DNA from 2 places in the Streptococcus sp. 1171_SSPC genome. Region 1 is predicted to be linked to the other one. Evidence: predicted binding sites of a transcription regulator. Region 1 holds the regulator's gene; the other holds the start of a gene.
The links. The regulator HrcA, encoded in region 1, represses chaperone genes, less so after heat shock. The targets are predictions, from matches to a motif close to TTAGCACTCNNNNNNNNNGAGTGCTAA.
Positions count from the first base shown of each region.

Region 1 (9,676 bases):
ATTCTCACGTGGAAGAAATTCAAAATAATCAAAGAAGTTTTGCCAAATTCCACCTGTAAATTTCGTATCGTTCAGCAAACCTGCTTTCACTAATAAAAGAGGCGCTGAAGAAATGGATGCAATTAGGATATCTTGCTCACCAAGGTCCCTCAAAAACGAAATCAATTTCTCATCCTGTAGAGCAGGTCCTATGTTTACCATTCCTGGCAAAATCACACAAGAATACTCTTCTATACAGATTTGATCTAGTGTTTTCGTTGGTTGACAGGGCAAGCCATCCTCAGAGACCACTATCGAATGATCTGAAGCGGCATAATCAATCGTAATATCAAAAGACAGAGCTAAAGTACTCGTTAAAGCGGTTATCTCATAAAGAGAAAAATTAGGATAAATGATACAAAGTACTTTTTTCATACGCAACATCCTCTATTTTACCGAAAAACAGAGGCTGGGTTGCAACCTCTGGATTTCTTTTTATCATTTACTAGTTAGGCGTTTAGGCAAGTCGCCATAGCGATTGCCGTAGAATGGCAATCACTTTAGTGATTAGTCATTCTTAACGCCTCGCTCCCAAATTTTCAAGCTCGGGATAAAATAGTCCACTGGACTATTTTATTTCTCCGTAAACTCTCCGTCTACGACGTCATCGCCTGCGTTTCCTGTTGCTTGTGCGCCTTCTGCTCCTGCTTGAGCTTGTTGTGCTGCTGCGGCTTGTTCGTAGAGTTTCACAGCAAGTCCTTGAGCTTTTTCGTTCAAGGCTTCAAGTTTTGCTTTCATTTCGTCCAAGTTGTTATCTTCTTGGGCCTTCTTAAGCTCATCAAGGGCAGCTTGTGCAGCATCACGTTCTGCATCGAAGCCTTTGCCTTCAGTTTCTTTGATTGTCTTTTCAGTCGCAAAGATAGCTTGGTCTACTTCGTTACGAAGGTCAACTTCTTCTTTACGTTTCTTATCTGCTTCAGCGTTAGCTTCTGCATCTTTCATCATGCGGTCGATTTCTTCGTCTGTCAAACCTGAGTTTGATTGGATAACGATTGTTTGTTCTTTTTGAGTTCCAAGATCTTTCGCTTTAACAGATACGATACCGTTTTTATCGATGTCGAATGTTACTTCGATTTGTGGGATACCACGAGGTGCAGCTGGGATATCTGTCAATTGGAAACGTCCAAGAGTCTTGTTATCTGCTGCCATTGGGCGTTCACCTTGAAGAACGTGGATATCAACGGCTGGTTGGTTGTCTGCTGCAGTTGAGAAGACTTGTGATTTAGATGTTGGAATAGTTGTGTTGCGGTCGATGAGTTTTGTGAAGACTCCACCCATTGTTTCGATACCAAGTGACAATGGTGTTACGTCAAGAAGGACAACGTCTTTCACATCACCAGTGATCACACCACCTTGGATCGCAGCACCCATCGCAACTACTTCGTCAGGGTTCACTGATTTGTTTGGTTCTTTACCAGTTTCAGCCTTAACAGCTTCTACAACGGCTGGGATACGAGTTGAACCACCAACAAGGATCACTTCGTCGATTTCTGACAAGCTCAAGCCTGCATCAGAAAGAGCTTGACGAACTGGAACTTTAGTACGTTCTACAAGGTCACGAGTCAAATCGTCAAATTTGGCACGAGTCAAAGTCATTTCCAAGTGAAGAGGCCCAGCTTCACCAGCAGTGATGAATGGCAAGCTGATTTGTGTTGAAGTTACACCAGAAAGGTCTTTCTTCGCTTTTTCAGCTGCATCTTTCAAACGTTGAAGGGCCATCTTGTCTGTTGACAAGTCAATGCCGTTTTCTTTCTTGAATTCTGCAACCAAGTGGTCGATGATTTTTTGGTCAAAGTCGTCACCACCGAGTTTGTTATCCCCTGCAGTTGCCAATACATCAAAGACACCGTCGCCTAATTCAAGGATAGATACGTCAAATGTACCACCACCAAGGTCGAATACTAAGATTTTTTCTTCTTTATCTGTCTTGTCCAAACCGTAAGCAAGGGCTGCTGCAGTTGGTTCGTTGACGATACGTTCTACTTCAAGACCAGCGATTTTACCAGCGTCTTTAGTTGCTTGACGTTGAGCATCGTTAAAGTAAGCTGGAACTGTAATAACAGCCTTCGTTACTTTTTCACCAAGGTATTCTTCAGCGTAACCTTTCAAGTATTGAAGGATCATTGCTGAGATTTCTTGTGGAGTGTATTCTTTCCCGTTAGCAGAAACCTTTTCAGAAGTCCCCATCTTAGATTTGATAGAGATGACTGTATCTGGGTTTGTCACTGCTTGACGTTTTGCAGCGTCACCAACGATGATTTCACCGTTTTTGAATGACACTACAGATGGAGTTGTGCGATTTCCTTCTGGGTTCGCGATGATTTTTGATTCAGTTCCTTCAAGAACTGCTACTGCTGAGTTTGTTGTACCTAAGTCAATACCGATAATTTTAGACATATGTTTTTCTCCTTAAATTTATCTTCTTTTTTCTTTTTGATATTTTCCTTGCAAGCCTCCGGCTTGTGTTTTATCTTTCTTTCATAGTTTAGTGTCGTTTCGGACAAGGTAGCCTAGTTGAACACGCCCTAAGCTCTGGGTAAAAAAGATAGATTTCCTTGTGTTCATCGAACACTTCGTCAATCTCCTATTTTTACTGTGAGCTTTTTACGGGCTTTGTATCCTAGTTGTAGACAACTACCATAGCCGGTCTTAGGATGCGGTCATGGAGTTTGTAGCCTTTTTGGAAGACTTGTGCGATAGTGTCTGCTGGATGTTCGTCATCAGCTGGGACTGTTTGAATAGCCATATGATAGTTATGGTCAAATTCTCCGTCCGCTGCGATTTCTTCAATCCCTTCTTCTTTCAGGGCGTGAATCAAGCTTTCTTGTACCATTTCCAAGCCCTTCTTCACATCATCTGTCAATCCTTCGACGGCAAGGGCACGTTCGAGGTTGTCCAGTGATGGTAAGATCGCTTTTGCCAAATCTTGGCTACGGTATTTTTGTAATTGTTGACGTTCTTCATTGGCACGGCGCTGAATGTTTTGCATCTCTGCATGAGCACGAAGGTATTTGTTTTCAAATTCCTCGGCACGCGCTTGTGCTTCTTCTAACTCAGAAGGTTGGTTGCTTTCCTCAACAACTTCTTCAGTTGTCTCGGCAACTTCCTCTTCTTTCACGTCTTCTTTTTTGATATCTTCTGTCAAGGCATACACCCCTTTCATTTGGTCTTAATTTACTTCATAATGGTTGCTGTTGAGGTAACGGTAATAATCCGTCAACTTCATGACCAGTACTCGGCCGATAACATTGACCAGGCTTATCACACGCCTGTAGTCCATCTCTACGGGACCAATCACATGCATGAGGGCCATCCCACGATAAGGAACTAAGAACTTGTGACTAATGACCGTCACATTTTTTAAGGCCTTCTCTTGGGATTCCGCAACCAGGATCTGGGTCATTTGGTCTTCCGGCATTCCTCCTCGTAACTCCAAGGCTACGTGTTGGGGATTATCTAAGAACTGATAAGTCTGAAGGTCGGCATAACTCAAAGATGAAACCTTTCCTTCTACAAAGACCAGTTCTTGAAACAGTTGCGAGAAGACGTAATCGAATAGATCCAAGACATTGTCTGTCGTCTTGAAATAGCGCTGTACAATCTGTGGAATCTCTGTCCGCAAGCGGTAGTGGATATCCAAGACCGTATTTCCAATGAAACGTTCTTGAACTAGCTGATGGAAGATTTCCAAGTCACTGGTTAAGAAATTCTTTGGAATGGCAAATTGTACGGTGACAGGCTTTGATTCATCCAAGGTCAATACCGCTAAGGCATCGTGGTTGGATAATGGAACAATCTCAAAACCCGTCAAGCGCTGCCGTGTCGGCTCCACATCCTGAATCACTGCGGTGTAGCCCGTCATCTGGGCTAATAACTTGGCCGTAGCATCCAAGATATCGTCTAACTTAAAGGCTTCGAAATCAAAGGCTTTCACCACCTGGTAGACATCTTGTTCATCAATCAACTCTAGATCGAGCGAGTTCTGAACGAAATATTGGAAACCAGCTCGGCTAGGCATTCGGCCACTCGAAGTATGGGCTTTCTCTAGCAACCCTTGCTTTTCGAGGGCAGCCATATCGTTTCGGATGGTCGCACTACTGGATTGAATGACATCTTGTAGCGCTTTTGAACCGACCGGTTCGTGGGTCTTGGTAAAGATATCGACGACAAGATTGAGAATCTCATTTTGACGTTCTGTAACCATGACCTCACCTCTCTTTCGTTTTTAGCACTCTAAACACTCAAGTGCTAAACCATGATTCTATTATACACCCTCTCAAAAGAAAGTCAAGAAAAAAATCCAAAAAATTAGCACTCTTTTTTCAAGAGTGCTAAAAATCATTCTTAAGACCGATACTAGGCCAAAAAAACTATAAACCTGCTTCTTTCAGCTTTTGAATATATTCTTCTAAGACCAGTTGGTGCTTGACCATATACTGGGCATTTTCTACACCGACGTAGCGGAAGTGCCAGTTTTCATAGTCTACACCCGTGATCGCGTTTTTCCCTTCTGGATAACGGAGAACAAACCCATATTGTGGCGCCAAGGCAATAATTTGTTGTACTACCTCTTCGGACAGCCCATTTGGGGCACTCATATCAATTGCAAGTCCCGTCTGGTGCTCACTAGCTCCTGGAACCTGTACCTGAGCTTGTGCCTGACGTTCTGCTTCTTCATGAGAAAGACCAGTAGCTTCCAACTGTGCTACCCGCTCATTGTAAAGCTCTGTTTGCTCCTCCACACTTCGATAACCGGAAATCAAGGACTCCTCAGGAGCAACTGCCCTTGCCGCCGCTAGAAACTGTTTGGTTTGTTCTGCGATCCGACTATCCACCTTAATTTCTTCAACGTCGACTAACTGAGGATTCAACTCAGCCAACTTGTTGTCCCGATTGACCAGGACTAGATTCCAATCCTTGCTAGAAACTTGCGGGAGGTCTGTCTTAGGTTTTTCTTCCTTTTTCTCAACCTTTTTTGGAGTAGTCGTTTCTACTTTTTGATCTTCAGCAAAGTCCAGAGGAAGCCATTGAGGTTTCAAATAGAAAATACCCACTCCTGCTCCGATTAGACAGAGGCCTATACAGCAGAGCACGATCCAGCTAACTTTCTTTTCTCTTTTCTTGGCAAGTTTATATTTAGTCATGATCTCCCTCTAACCATTTCGCTCCAACCTGGCGGTATGACAGATCTCCAACTGCTTCTAGTTTAAATTGGCCATCTTCATACTCAATAACAGTCACACTACCATTGTCCAAGACCAATTCTTTAAAGGCTTTTGGATCAATCAGGTAAATCAAGGTACTGATGGTCATCCCATGACTGACCACGATGGCATTCCCGCCACCCTTAGACTCGACATCCTTAGCAATTGCCGTAAAGCCATCCAAGATGCGGTCACGAAGGGTTTCCCAGGACTCTGCCCAGCCGGCTGTGTCCACTTCGACAATCCCTTCTGCCAACTCCATCAAGCTCAAATGATGGAAGTCATCAACCCGAAAGACACGTGGCAAAACGCCCAAAAAGAGTTCCCCGTCATAGGCTCCATCAAAACTTCCAAAGCACCATTCGCGGATGCGCTTATCATAACGGTAAGGAATCTTACCCGTTAACCCTAATTCTTCTAGCACAATCCCCATGGTTTGAATGGTTCGACCGGAGTCGCTGGACACGGCTTGTTGGAAATGAATCCCGGCTTCACGTAGACCAATCCCCAATTCGTGAATCCCTCGTTCCCCAGCTTCCGTCAAGGGACTATCAGACCAACCTTGGGCGCGACCAATGGTATTAAACATGGTTTTTCCATGACGGGCAATATACAATTTTGTCTTTGCCATTTTTATCCTCCTGCAATTGTTTTCTTCTTATATATAGTATCTTATTTTTTTACATCAAGTTCTTCTGAGTGGGCTGCTAACCAGTTAGCACCCAGCTTGCGGTATGACTCATCTCCGATGGTCTGGATTGAAAATTGTCCATTTTCGTATTCTACCAAGGTGACACTACCATTTTCAACCCTTGGATCCAGCTCAATCTCTGGATTCAAAATACACACAAAGGAACCAATGGTCATGCTGTGACTAACAACCAAGGCATTTCCACCACCCTTGGCTTCAACTTCCTTGGCAATCTCCTCAAAGCCATCTACAATCCGTTTTTTCAACACATCCCATGGTTCAGCCCAGCCGGCTGTATCTACTTGGTAAATCCCATTCGCCAGCTCTTCCAGGCTGAGTTTCTTGTAGTCTTCAATATCTAAAACCCGAGGAACGACTCCACGGAAAAGTTCCCCTCCGTAGGCACCATCAAAACTTCCAAAACACCATTCCCGGATCTTTTTGTTGAAAGTATAAGGAATCTGATCTGTGAGCCCAAGCTCGTCTAAAACAATTCCCATGGTTTGAATAGCACGACCTGAATCGCTGGAAACAGCACGGACAAAGTCCAAACCAGATTCTCTCAAACCAACCCCCAATTCACGGATGCCTTCTTCTCCTTGAACAGTTAAAGGCGTATCCGACCAACCTTGGGCACGACCTATCGTATTAAACATGGTTTTTCCATGCCGAATAATAAACAATCTTGTTTTCGCCATGTGATCTCCTTTTATGTCCTTCTATTATATCATTTTTTATAAGGAAACTGGCAGCGATGACCTCTCGATTCACTTTCACTTCCTCAGCCAACATTAAAAGCCCTGAGCAAAAATCCTGCTCCAGGGCCATTTTTTAATTTTTAAAACTATGAACTGGGGCTGGAATTTGGCCACCACGGGCAATGAAATCAGCTGACGAAGCTTTGTTGACCTTCATCACCGGAGCAGACCCAAGAAGTCCTCCAAGCTCTAACATATCGCCTTCTTTTCCATAAGGAATGATCCGAACTGCTGTGGTCTTTTGGTTGATCACCCCGATAGCTGCTTCGTCGGCAATCATGGCCGCAATGGTTGTATCTGGAGTATCAGCTGGGATGGCAATCATATCCAAACCGACGGAACAGATAGCTGTCATGGCTTCCAATTTTTCCAAGTTGATATGACCTGATTGGACCGCCGCAATCATCCCTTCATCTTCTGAAACCGGAATGAAGGCACCTGACAAACCACCGACTTGGTTACAAGCCATAATGCCACCTTTTTTCACTTGGTCATTAAGCAGAGCCAGCGCTGCTGTTGTCCCGTGGGTTCCAACTACTTCAAGCCCCATGGCCTCAAGGACACGGGCAACCGAATCCCCAACTGCTGGTGTTGGAGCAAGAGACAAGTCGACAATTCCAAACTCAACACCGAGACGTTCACTAGCCATTTGACCTACCAATTGGCCGACACGGGTAATCTTGAAGGCTGTCTTCTTGACTGTTTCAGCCAATACATCAAAGCTTGCTCCGGGAACTTTTTCGATGGCCCGTTGGACGACACCAGGTCCTGAAACCCCAACGTTGATGACGACATCTGCTTCACCGACACCGTGGAAGGCTCCCGCCATAAAGGGATTATCTTCTACCGCATTAGCAAAGACAACGAGTTTACCTGGTCCCATTGGATCTGCTTGGGAAGCTTCTTTAATGATGCGCCCCATGTCTCGGACAGCGGTCATATTGATCCCTGTCTTAGTCGATCCAATATTGACTGAAGAGCAGACAAAATCTGTCTCCGCAAGGGCACGAGGAATGGAATTAATGAGGATCTCATCCCCTTTTTGGTAGCCTTTTTGAACAAGAGCTGAGAAGCCACCGATAAAGTTAACCCCAACTTCCTTCGCCGCACGATCCAGCGCCTTGGCAAAGGGTACATAGTCTGTCGCGCTGGTTGCTGCTCCGATAATGGAAATCGGAGTGACCGAAACCCGCTTGTTCACAATGGGAATGCCGAGTTCCGCCGCAATCTCATCCCCAACAGCCACTAAGTCCTTGGCCTTTGTCACAATCTTATTGTAGACTTTTTCCGCTGCCTTATCGATATCCGGATCAATACAATCTAGAAGGGAGATCCCCATGGTGATGGTCCGAACATCGAAGTTCTGCTCCTCAATCATGGCAATGGTTTCTGTTACCTGTCTAATGTCCATAAATTCTCAACCCCTATCTTACAAATTGTGCATAGCATCAAAAATCGCTGCACTTTGGATATTGATTTTCACATGCAGAGACTGACCGAATTCTTCTAACTCTGAACGGAGCTGTGTGAAATCTTTTTTCTCATCTGACGATACAACTGCCATCATGGTAAAGTATTCATCCAATACCGTTTGAGAGATATCATCGATATTGAGTCCTAATTCTACCACTTTCGTTGCAACACCCGCTACGATTCCTTTTTGGTCTTTACCAACGACTGTAATAATTGCTTTCATGTCACTGCTCCATTCTATCTATTTGCTTCCATTGTAGCATATTCCCCTTAAAATCGCCCTTCTCAACTGGGAACGTTTGGATATTTTCCGCGTGTATAAAAAATAAAGGCTGGATCTACATCCAACCTCTCTATCGACTATTCAATCTTTTAGGATCCCTTCCTTCACGCGCACGGTACTCTCATACTCGGCTCCAGCTAGACGGTCAAAGGGAAAGCGACGACTGAGCAAGATGATGGCAAGGGTGAGGATCAGGTACAATAAGAGCACAAAGAAGAGTAATAAAATCATAGATAGAGTCAAAAGGGAATTGTCCGTCAAATCCTGATTCAAAAGCGAGATCAAATAGAACAACCCTTGGGGAATCCAGTAGAAATAGCCTACCACTAGGATTCCTCGCCAGATGGTACGAAGCCATTTTTGCTTGTCAAAACGCAAGCGGAATTTTACCAAAGCCATTCCCAAGGTTTTGCCCCGCCACAAGGGAAGCAAACTAAAGTAAAGCACCAAAACCGCTACATAGGGAATCATCTCTAAACGCTCGATTACCGCATAAAGCAAGGATAGCATCACAAAGTCAATCAAGAAAGCAAGACCCATCCGGAAACCAGATACTTTCGTCCCTACTCGGAAAGAATGCTCGTCAATCTCATCTCGTGTTGGCAATAACCAAACCAGGAACCAACCAAGCAAGTAGCCCACTCCACCACCAGTGGTATTTTGAATAATATCATCGACATCTGCTAGGCGGTAAGGGCCCGGATACAGAAAGTAGAGACCTGATAACTGGGTCAGCTCCAAAAAGAGACTAAAGAGGGCTGTTAGGAGAATCGTTTTCTTAAAACCACACTTGAAATAATAACGTAGATACATCCCAAAAGGAATCAACATTAGGACATTAAAAGCTGGTACATAAAAAGTTGGATGCTTGATAGCCTGAAGCCAAGTACCAGTCTGCGCTAGATCAAAGGGGCTCTCCTTGAAAAAATCCACCACAAAAGCAAAGGGATGGAGATTGACCATTTCCGAGTAGCTAGTATGGATCTTACTCGGATCTGGCAGAGGCAAGACTACCAAGAGATAGACCGTCATCAAGTAAAGCATAAAAGAATAGAAAATCAGCACCCGCAATTTATTGACCGAGCCATATTTTCGATAATTCAAAATCATGTAGGGCAAGGTCAGCAAAAAGGCCAGGAAAGGAAAGAGCTGAACAGCTGTTTTGATTGTAGAAATGTATCCCATTGTGTCTCCCATTTACCGTTATAAAAACACCCTTTGCACAATG
Region 1 is NZ_JWAK01000039.1:4,250-13,925, reverse strand. Features, by position in the region: gene ADF75_RS08205 (DJ-1/PfpI family protein) at 1-414, opposite strand, end outside; gene dnaK (molecular chaperone DnaK) at 613-2,436, opposite strand; gene grpE (nucleotide exchange factor GrpE) at 2,660-3,184, opposite strand; gene hrcA (heat-inducible transcriptional repressor HrcA) at 3,209-4,243, opposite strand; gene ADF75_RS08185 (M15 family metallopeptidase) at 4,410-5,183, opposite strand; gene ADF75_RS08180 (histidine phosphatase family protein) at 5,176-5,874, opposite strand; gene ADF75_RS08175 (histidine phosphatase family protein) at 5,916-6,632, opposite strand; gene ADF75_RS08170 (PFL family protein) at 6,766-8,103, opposite strand; gene ADF75_RS08165 (ACT domain-containing protein) at 8,122-8,388, opposite strand; gene ADF75_RS08160 (VanZ family protein) at 8,530-9,633, opposite strand.

Region 2 (9,676 bases), on a different contig from region 1:
CGCCAGCTTGTCTTCAATGCCTGGTATGGGTGGTTCCAGTATCGGGAACTATACACTTGGTCGTCCCCTAGTTGGTGGGTTGATCTCAGGGTTAATCCTTGGAGATGTGACAACCGGTATCATGGTCGGGGTTGCCCTTCAGGTCGTTTATATCGCCTTGGTAACACCTGGTGGAACTGTATCTGCTGATGTACGGGCTATTTCTTATATCGGAATTCCCCTTTCTATCTTATTTGTTCATGCTAACAATATCACGGGTGAGGCAGCAATTGCAGCGGCAGCAGCCCCAATCGGTGCAGCCGTTGGGACTATCGGTACCGTTCTTTTCTACGGTACTGCAACCATGAACTTGCTTTGGCAACATATCGGTTGGAAAGCCGTTGAAGAAGGAAACTTCAAAAAACTCTACGCAGTTGATTGGGTTTACCCATGGATTTCTCACTTCCTCTTCTCCTTCCTTCCAACCATGATTATCACCAAATACGGTGAAAACATGGTGGATTTGATGAAACAATACCTTCCAATGGATGGTTACTGGATGAAAGCCCTCTTTACAGTCGGTGCCCTTCTTCCATGTGTCGGTATTGCCATCCTCTTGAAGCAAATCGTTACAGAAGTAAGAGACTTCATTCCATTCTTTGTTGGATTTACCTTGGCAAAATCTCTTGGCTTGAACTTGGTAGCGAGTGCGGTAGTTTCATTGATCTTTGCAGTGATCTACTATGAACTTGAAGTGATTAAAACAATGAAAGTCGTCCCTGCTGGAGTAAATGACTTTGACGATGATGAGGAGGATATCTAAGATGGCTGATAAAAAGAAAATTTCAAAGAAAACGCTAACCAAAGCATTCCATCATTGGTATTATGGTCACTTGACTTGTTTTTCTCAAGAACACATGCAAACCTTTGGGTATTTGACTTCAATGCTTCCAATCGTGGAAGAAATGTATGATTCCAAAGAAGAACAAAAAGAAGCCATGCAAACCTATACAGCCTTCTTCAACACGGAACCACAATTGGGATCATTGGTTGTAGGGATCACAGCTGGTTTGGAAGAAGCGCGTGCCAATGGAGAAGCAGTAGATGGCGAAACCATCAACGGGATGCGTGCTGGTTTGATGGGTCCAATCGCTGGGATTGGGGACTCCTTGGTTGTTGGGACCTTAATTCCTGTACTTCTCGGGATTGCCCTTGGTCTTTCTAAAGGCGGAAACATTGCAGGAGCTCTCTTCTATATCGTCGTTTGGAACCTCTTGGTCTACTTAGGCATGCGTTTCGCCTTCTTCAAAGGCTATCACTTAGGGGACAAGGCTGTTGAATTCCTTGTAGGACCAAAAGGACAAGCCCTTCGTAAAGCAATTAGTGTGGTCGGTGGTATGGTCATCGGTGCTGTAGCAGCGACTTGGGTCTCTGTTACAACAGCCCTCGAATTCAAAAATGCTGATGGAGAAGCCTTCCTTAAAATCCAAGAAAAGATTGATGGCGTCTATCCAGGTCTCTTGACTGCTGCCTTTATCACGCTTTGCTGGTGGCTCATGGCGAAGAAGAAAGTCTCACCAAACAAGGTCATGCTTCTCTTAGTCATCATCGCCTTAGCTGGGGTAGCTCTTGGAATCTTTGACCCAGGTCTCAAATACTAAGAGAAAACTGGAAACAGTTTATTGCAACCGGAGCATTGAGAATGAAGTACGTGACCTCCTTTACGAATACTTCATTCTCAATTTTTATTGAAGGAGGCATCTATGCACACCAGACAAGAATTAATAAAAGGGTATGAGACGGAAATTCGCTACCAACGCCATATGTTGGAAAACTTGGGTCGCTGGTTTAGTGTGCTCTTTCTCATGGCCAGTATTGGTGGACTGCTGATTTATTTCTTTCACAAGACTTCCCTCCTATTTTTGATCTTAGGTAGCTTGATTGCCCTGATTGGAATAGCAGGGATGTTGCTAGTGGGGTATGGGATGTATCGTGGTCGAGCCAACTTACAAAAAGTCATCCAAGCTTACCAACAAAAACTAAATTTGGTTGGCTAGAAATCGAAAACACTTCGAAGAGATTGAGGTGTTTTTTTCTTGACTATTTTTGACCAAGTGATACAATAGAAGCATGAGTTAGCACTCGTTGCTGAAGAGTGCTAAAATACAAGAACGGAGGAATGACATGTTAAAACCATTAGGAGACCGAGTGGTCTTGAAAGTAGAAGAAAAAGAACAAACAGTCGGTGGCTTTGTCATCGCAGGAGCAAGTCAAGCTGAAACTAAAACAGCAGAAGTTATCGCTGTAGGTGAGGGAGTTCGGACCCTCAGTGGCGAGTTGGTAGCACCAAGTGTCAAAGTCGGTGATACGGTCTTGGTGGAAAATCATGCAGGCGTTGAAGTGAAAGACGGCGATGAGAAGTACACGATTGTTGGGACTGCAAGTATTCTTGCCATTGTTGAAGCCTAAAGAATCAGAAAGGAGAAAGATGTATGTCAAAAGAAATTAAATTTTCATCAGATGCTCGTGCAGCCATGGTCCGTGGGGTGGATATCCTAGCAGATACCGTTAAGGTGACCTTAGGACCTAAAGGGCGCAATGTGGTTCTTGAAAAATCATTTGGGTCACCCTTGATCACCAATGATGGGGTGACTATCGCTAAGGAAATCGAATTGGAAGACCACTTCGAAAATATGGGTGCCAAATTGGTATCAGAAGTTGCTTCTAAGACCAACGATATCGCTGGAGACGGAACAACCACTGCGACTGTCTTGACCCAAGCTATCGTCCGTGAAGGGATCAAGAACGTTACAGCGGGTGCGAATCCAATTGGTATCCGTCGAGGGATTGAAGCAGCGGTTGCGACTGCTGTTGAAGCCTTGAAAAACAATGCCATTCCAGTTGCCAATAAAGAGGCTATCGCCCAGGTTGCAGCTGTCTCTTCTCGCTCTGAAAAAGTCGGTGAATACATCTCAGAAGCCATGGAAAAAGTGGGTAACGATGGGGTGATCACGATTGAAGAATCTCGTGGAATGGAAACCGAGTTAGAAGTCGTTGAAGGAATGCAGTTTGACCGTGGTTACCTCTCTCAATACATGGTCACTGATAATGAAAAAATGGTGGCAGACCTTGAAAATCCTTATATCTTGATCACCGACAAGAAGGTATCAAACATCCAGGAAATCTTGCCATTGCTTGAAAGTATCCTTCAAAGCAACCGTCCACTCTTGATCATTGCGGATGATGTGGATGGAGAAGCCCTCCCAACGCTTGTCTTGAACAAGATTCGTGGAACTTTCAATGTCGTAGCTGTTAAGGCACCAGGATTTGGAGACCGTCGCAAAGCTATGCTAGAAGACATCGCGATCTTGACAGGTGGTACTGTTATCACAGAAGATCTTGGTCTTGAGTTGAAAGATGCGACCATCGAGGCGCTCGGTCAAGCAAGTAAGGTGACAGTGGACAAAGATAGCACAGTCATTGTAGAAGGTGCAGGAAATCCTGAAGCTATCGCTAACCGTGTGGCTGTGATCAAATCACAAATCGAAACCACAACTTCAGAATTTGACCGTGAAAAACTCCAAGAACGCTTGGCAAAATTGTCTGGTGGCGTTGCAGTCATCAAGGTCGGAGCTGCAACCGAAACAGAGTTGAAAGAAATGAAACTCCGTATCGAAGACGCCCTCAATGCGACACGCGCAGCGGTTGAAGAAGGAATTGTTGCCGGTGGTGGTACGGCCCTTGCCAATGTTATTTCTGCAGTTGCAACCCTTGAATTGGAAGGGGACGAAGCGACAGGACGCAACATTGTGCTTCGCGCCTTGGAAGAGCCTGTACGTCAAATCGCTCACAATGCAGGCTATGAAGGATCAATCGTTATCGATCGCTTGAAACATGCAGAAGTCGGAACAGGCTTCAATGCTGCAACAGGTGAATGGGTCAACATGATTGAAGCAGGAATTATCGACCCAGTGAAGGTGAGCCGTTCAGCCCTTCAAAATGCGGCTTCCGTAGCGAGCCTTATCTTGACGACCGAAGCAGTGGTAGCCAACAAACCAGAACCAGCTCCAGCAGCACCAGCTATGGATCCAAGCATGATGGGTGGGATGATGTAATCTGATACCAATGATTGGTGCTAAAGCACCGAATCATTGGACGGTAGCCGCTATGTCGCGGTCTACCTAATCATCTTACTAAGAAAACAAAGAAGGCATTATCGGCCTTCTTTATTTTCTGTCGTAATCTGTGTGTTTGATTGAGACTATGCCTCTAATCATTTGACGCCAACCGCTATCAGGCGGTTTGGCTAAACGTCTTACTAGCTCAAAGGGAGGAAAGTATCGTTCCTCCCTTTTTCGCGTCGTAACCTGTGTAAAAGATTGGTACTAAAGTGCCTAATCATCTTACTAGCTCAAAGAGGTTGGCAAGTCTCCAATCCTCAATCAATCATTGGATGAACTGATTATTCTAATCTTTTCTTTGTGGCAGAAGGATGCATATTTATATATATTACGAAAGTTTGTGAAATAAATTTGGCTGAAGCCTGTTTTTTCTACAGTTCGGTTTCCTTTCTTGAAGAAACTAAGATCAATCCGATGAGGATCAGAGCAGTTATTTGAGGTGCGGATTTTTGTTTACATATAGTGATGTTAAGGGAAGAATAACCTTTGAAGCTGGTGGATAGATAGTTGGTATTTTGAAGTGACCTGCCTGTTCGATATTTGGAACAAAAATGCAATACAAATTCCTTTATTTTGTAACAAAGATGCGTTAAAATATAGGAAGTAGATAAATGTTCTACACTAGAGCAAGGGGGGAATACTTCCCACATACATGTCTAAAGACAAAAACTTGATCGAATAAATTAAAACTTTTTGATTCTTAATTTTTATCGACCTTTTTCATATTAAACTTTTTCATCCACCCCTTGCTAAGGCTCTTCCAGATTTTTCTGGGGGAGTTTTTTTCTATTTCATAAACATTTCACATTTCTTTTCTATAATAACTATAACAAATGATGAAAGCGCCCATTTTGTATTGCTGTGGGCTTTGAAATGGAGGGTGAGTTCATGCTCTTACAACAGGCAATTGCCTATATTACTCGAAAAAGAACGAGGAATCTGGTTCTCTTTCTGATTCTCCTCTTGATCCTCTCTTGCTTGTATTTCTGTTTTTCACTGATGCAAGTAGGAGGAAGGCTGGAGGAACATATCAAACAGTCGGCTGGGACCAGTTTTGCCCTGACCAGTAAGCAGGGGAATACTCCCTTTGCGCTGAAGGAGGCTGAAAAGGTGCAGCGACTAGCTGGGGTGGGAGGCATGGTTCCTCAATATGAAAGTCCCGTTCGCATTCTTGGTAAAGAAGCGGTGACGGGACAGCAGTCGGTGGAGCGGGATGATTTGGGTCAGGAAGCCAAGCAAGCGCTAGGCGCTGTTTTCACCCAGAAGACAGACCAGCACCTGGATTTCCGGAGTAGCAGTTTCCAACTGGTGCAAGGCAAGCACTTATCCGATCAGGCTCGCGGCCAGATCTTGATCCACCAAGAGTTGGCTAAGAAGAACAAGCTAAAGGTCGGAGATTCCTTGACCTTATCCAGCTTTCAGATGGGAGAGACTCCCGCCAAAGAGCAAACATTTGAAATCGTAGGGATCTTTTCGGGTAAGAAACAGGAAAAATTCACAGGAATGACCTCTGATTTGAGTGAAAATCAAGTCTACCTCCCTTATGAGGATGCGACCAAGCTCCTTGGTCTCAGTCAGCAAGAAGTGACCCAGGTCACCTTTGGGGTCAAAGATCCTGAGAAAATCGATGCCCTCTTGAAGCAGGTCAAAAGCTTGGATCTGGATTGGCAGTCTCTACGCGTGGTCGAAGATCGCAAGGCCTTTGACCAGATGAAGGAATCCTCTCAGACCCTAGAAGGCCTGGTGCGGATCATGATGATCGTCCTCCTGGTGACGGGAGCCGGTGCCCTATCGCTCTTACTCAGTCTCTGGACACGGGAGCGGATCCATGAAATCGGAGTCCTCTTATCCATTGGGAAGAGCAAGGGCCGGATCTTTAGACAGTTCCTCTTGGAAGTGGTGCTGGTATCCTTATTAGCAGTGATCCCAGCCTTTCTCATCGGGCGGATGGTCAGCCATCGTTTCTTAGAGCAGTTTGTCGGACAGACGGGTCAACAGCAGACCCTAGACTTGCTCAACCAAGTCCCTCAAGGCCTTTCCTTAGGAATCGCCTATGCTAGCCTCTTGTGCTTGATCCTTCTGTCGCTCGGTGTAACGACCAGCATGATCTGGCGCAAGACCCCAAAAGAAATATTAACAAAAATGAGTTAAGGAGAAATGACACATATGTTAGAACTCAAGAATGTAGCCTATAGTTACCAAAGCTATAGTGAAGATATCCTCTCAAATGTGAACTATCAGTTCGAAAATGGGACATTTTACAGTATTATTGGTCAGTCAGGAACTGGGAAATCAACCCTCCTCTCCCTCTTGGCTGGTCTGGACAATCCCAAGAAGGGTCAGGTTCTCTTTGATGGGGAGGACATCCAGACCAAAGGGTCTAGCTACCACCGCAAGCACCATGTCTCCCTGGTCTTCCAGAATTACAATCTAATCGATTATTTGACGCCACTGGAAAATGTCCGTCTGGTTAACAAACAGGCTGGGAAAGAGATTCTCTTGGAATTGGGATTGGACGAAACGCAAATCAAACGCAATGTCCTGCAATTATCTGGAGGACAACAACAGCGGGTGGCCATTGCGCGTGCGCTCGTTTCAGAAGCACCTGTCATCTTGGCAGATGAGCCGACAGGAAACTTAGATGAACAGACAGCCGGTGACATTATTGCCATTTTGAAGAAGTTGGCCAAGGAACGCCAAAAATGTGTCATTGTCGTCACCCACAGTAAGGAAGTGGCAGAGGCCTCCGATGTGGTCTTGGAATTGAGTCGCCGTAGCCTCGTTGAGAAGAGCAAGTAAGGAGGGAATGCTATGTTGCGCAATGCTTTTGCTTATATCACACGTAAATGGCCCAAGTCTCTCTTGCTCTTTGCCATCATTCTCCTCATGGGGACCTTGAGCTTGATTGGACTCTCCATGAAAGGAGCGACCCAACAAGCTTCATCGGAAAGCCTGGGATCCATCACCAATAGCTTCTCCATGCAAATTAACCGCAGGACCAATCCAGGAACCCCTCGGGGAGCAGGGAATCTCAGAGGAGAGGATATCGAAAAAATCAGCCAGGTAGAGGGGATCACCTCCTCCATCAAGCGGATCAATGCCATCGCAGATATCCTAGACCACGAGATCATTGAGACTGAAGAAACCCTGCAAAATCAATCTCCAGAGCGGGCCAAGCACTTTAAGAATACCTTGATGGTGACAGGGGTCAATGACTCTTCTAAAGAAGATAAGTTTGTCTCTGGAGCCTACAAGCTGGTCCAAGGAGAGCACCTGACAGACAAGGACAAAAACCAAATCCTCATGCACGAAGATTTGGCGAAAAAGAATGGCCTCAAGGTGGGCGATAAGGTGCGTCTCAAGTCCAATCTCTACGATGCTGACAATGAAAAAGGGGCTAATGAAACTGTCGAAGTAACCATTAAAGGTCTGTTCTCAGGGAAGAACCAAGCTCCTCTAACTTACGCCCAAGAATTGTATGAAGATACCCTCATTTCTGACCTAGATACAGCTGCCAAGCTCTATGGCAATACTGTCCAAACAGCTACCTATGAGGATGCGACCTTCTTTGCCAAAGGGGATCAAGACCTCGATAAATTAATCGAAAAAATCAAAGCCTTGGATATCCCATGGAATTACTTTGACTTGGTTAAGAGCTCTTCCAACTACCCAGCCTTGCAAAAATCGATCAGCAGCATGTTCCAAGTGGCGGACTACTTGTTTATCGGTAGCCTCATCTTTGCTAGCTTGCTTCTCACCCTTCTCCTCGTCTTGTGGCTCAATGCCCGTCGCAGAGAAGTGGGTATCTTGCTGGCTTTAGGACTTTCTAAGGTGCAGATTGCGGGACAATTCGTGGCAGAATTAGTCATGATTTCCATCCCAGCCTTCCTCCTCTCCTATGGAGTTGCAGGACTTCTTGCCAAAGGAGTCGGAGATACGGTGCTTAAGAACGTAACCAGTGGCATTGCTAAACAAATGGCTCAAGAATCCTCTGCAGCCAACCTTGGTGGAGGAGCTGAGGCAGAAAGCTTCAGTAAGACCCTGACTGATATCCATATGGATATCCAACCGAGCCAATTGTTGGTGATTGTCTTGGTCGGTGGGCTCCTCTTGATCCTGGTTTCCATCCTTTCTTCTCAATGGCTCTTGCATAAGAAACCAAAGGAACTCTTGGTGGATGTCGAATAAGAGATTGTTTCCTAAAATAGAAATAGGGTATAATAGGAGGTAGAAGAAGTTTCTTAGATAAAAGGAAAGTGTATGAAGATACTAATCGTAGAAGATGAAGTCCTGATCCGCGAAGGGATGAGCGACTATCTCATGGAATGTGGCTATGAGGTCTTTGAAGCAGGTGATGGGCAGGAGGCCCTGGACCTCTTTCTCAGAGAGATACCAGATCTGGTCTTGCTGGACATCCAGCTCCCTATCCTCAATGGCTTGGAAGTGCTCAAGATCATCCGGAAGACCAGCTCAGTCCCTGTCCTTATGCTGACGGCCTTCCATGACGAGGACTATAAGTTGACAGCCTTTGGAGAGTTGGCGGACGGCTACCTGGAAAAACCCTTCTCCTTGTCCCTCTTGAAGGTCCGTATCGAAGCTATTTTTAAAAAGCTCCAGCCTTCCCGGGTCTTCACCTATGAAGAGGCACGGGTGGATTTTGAGAGCTACACAGCCAGCCTAGCTGGGCAAGCCATCTCCATGAATGCGAAGGAGTTGGAAATCTTGGAATACTTGCTCCAGCATGAAGGCAAGGCCCGGACCCGCTCTCAGATCCTCGATGCTGTCTGGAAGGAGACTGAGGAGATTCCTTTTGACCGGGTGATCGATGTCTATATCAAGGAACTACGAAAAAAACTAGAGCTGGACTGTATCGTAACGGTACGCAATGTCGGCTATAAATTGGAGAGACCATGACCAAACGGAGTATCTTTGCAAAGATCTTTCTGATCACCTTTGCCCTTTTTAGTGGCTTAGTCATCCTTCTACACGCTTCGGTTTACTTTGTTTTCCCCTCAACCTATATCGAGTCCCAGCGCCAGACGATTTTGAAGAAATCACAGGCCCTGTCCAAGAGTTTCCAAGGTCAGGAAGAAGGAACCATTGAGTCTGTCATCGACCTATATTCCAAGACCAATGATATCAAGGTCTCGATCAAGGACAAGGAAAAACAAAATGCCCTAGAGGTCAAGGATGACTTGCTCGTGAACCCTGACAGCCAGAACAATTCCCTGGTCATTGAAGAGAGAAAAATCCAGACAAAAGAGGGGAAGGACTTGACCTTGCAATTCTTAGCAACTGTCGATTCCCAAAAGGAAGCGCGGGACATCAGTCTGGGCTTTCTTCCCTATAGTCTTCTTGTTTCCTTTGTCCTGTCAGTGATTGCCTCCTATCTCTATGCCCGCCTGATTTCTGCTCCGATCCTGGAGATCAAGCAGATGACCAAGCGGATGAAGCGCTTGGATCGGACAGCCAGTCTTCCCATTCATTCGCAGGATGAGATTGGCGTCCTCAAACAA
Region 2 is NZ_JWAK01000031.1:56,766-66,441, forward strand. Features, by position in the region: gene ADF75_RS06070 (PTS mannose/fructose/sorbose/N-acetylgalactosamine transporter subunit IIC) at 1-802, shown strand, start outside; gene ADF75_RS06075 (PTS system mannose/fructose/sorbose family transporter subunit IID) at 786-1,640, shown strand; gene ADF75_RS06080 (hypothetical protein) at 1,743-2,036, shown strand; gene groES (co-chaperone GroES) at 2,164-2,448, shown strand; gene groL (chaperonin GroEL) at 2,472-4,094, shown strand; gene ADF75_RS06095 (ABC transporter permease) at 5,049-6,311, shown strand; gene ADF75_RS06100 (ABC transporter ATP-binding protein) at 6,327-6,959, shown strand; gene ADF75_RS06105 (ABC transporter permease) at 6,972-8,348, shown strand; gene ADF75_RS06110 (response regulator transcription factor) at 8,421-9,074, shown strand; gene ADF75_RS06115 (sensor histidine kinase) at 9,071-9,676, shown strand, end outside.
Region 2: a site for HrcA is predicted at 2,115-2,141, ahead of groES (co-chaperone GroES). Genes of this name have one in related genera too.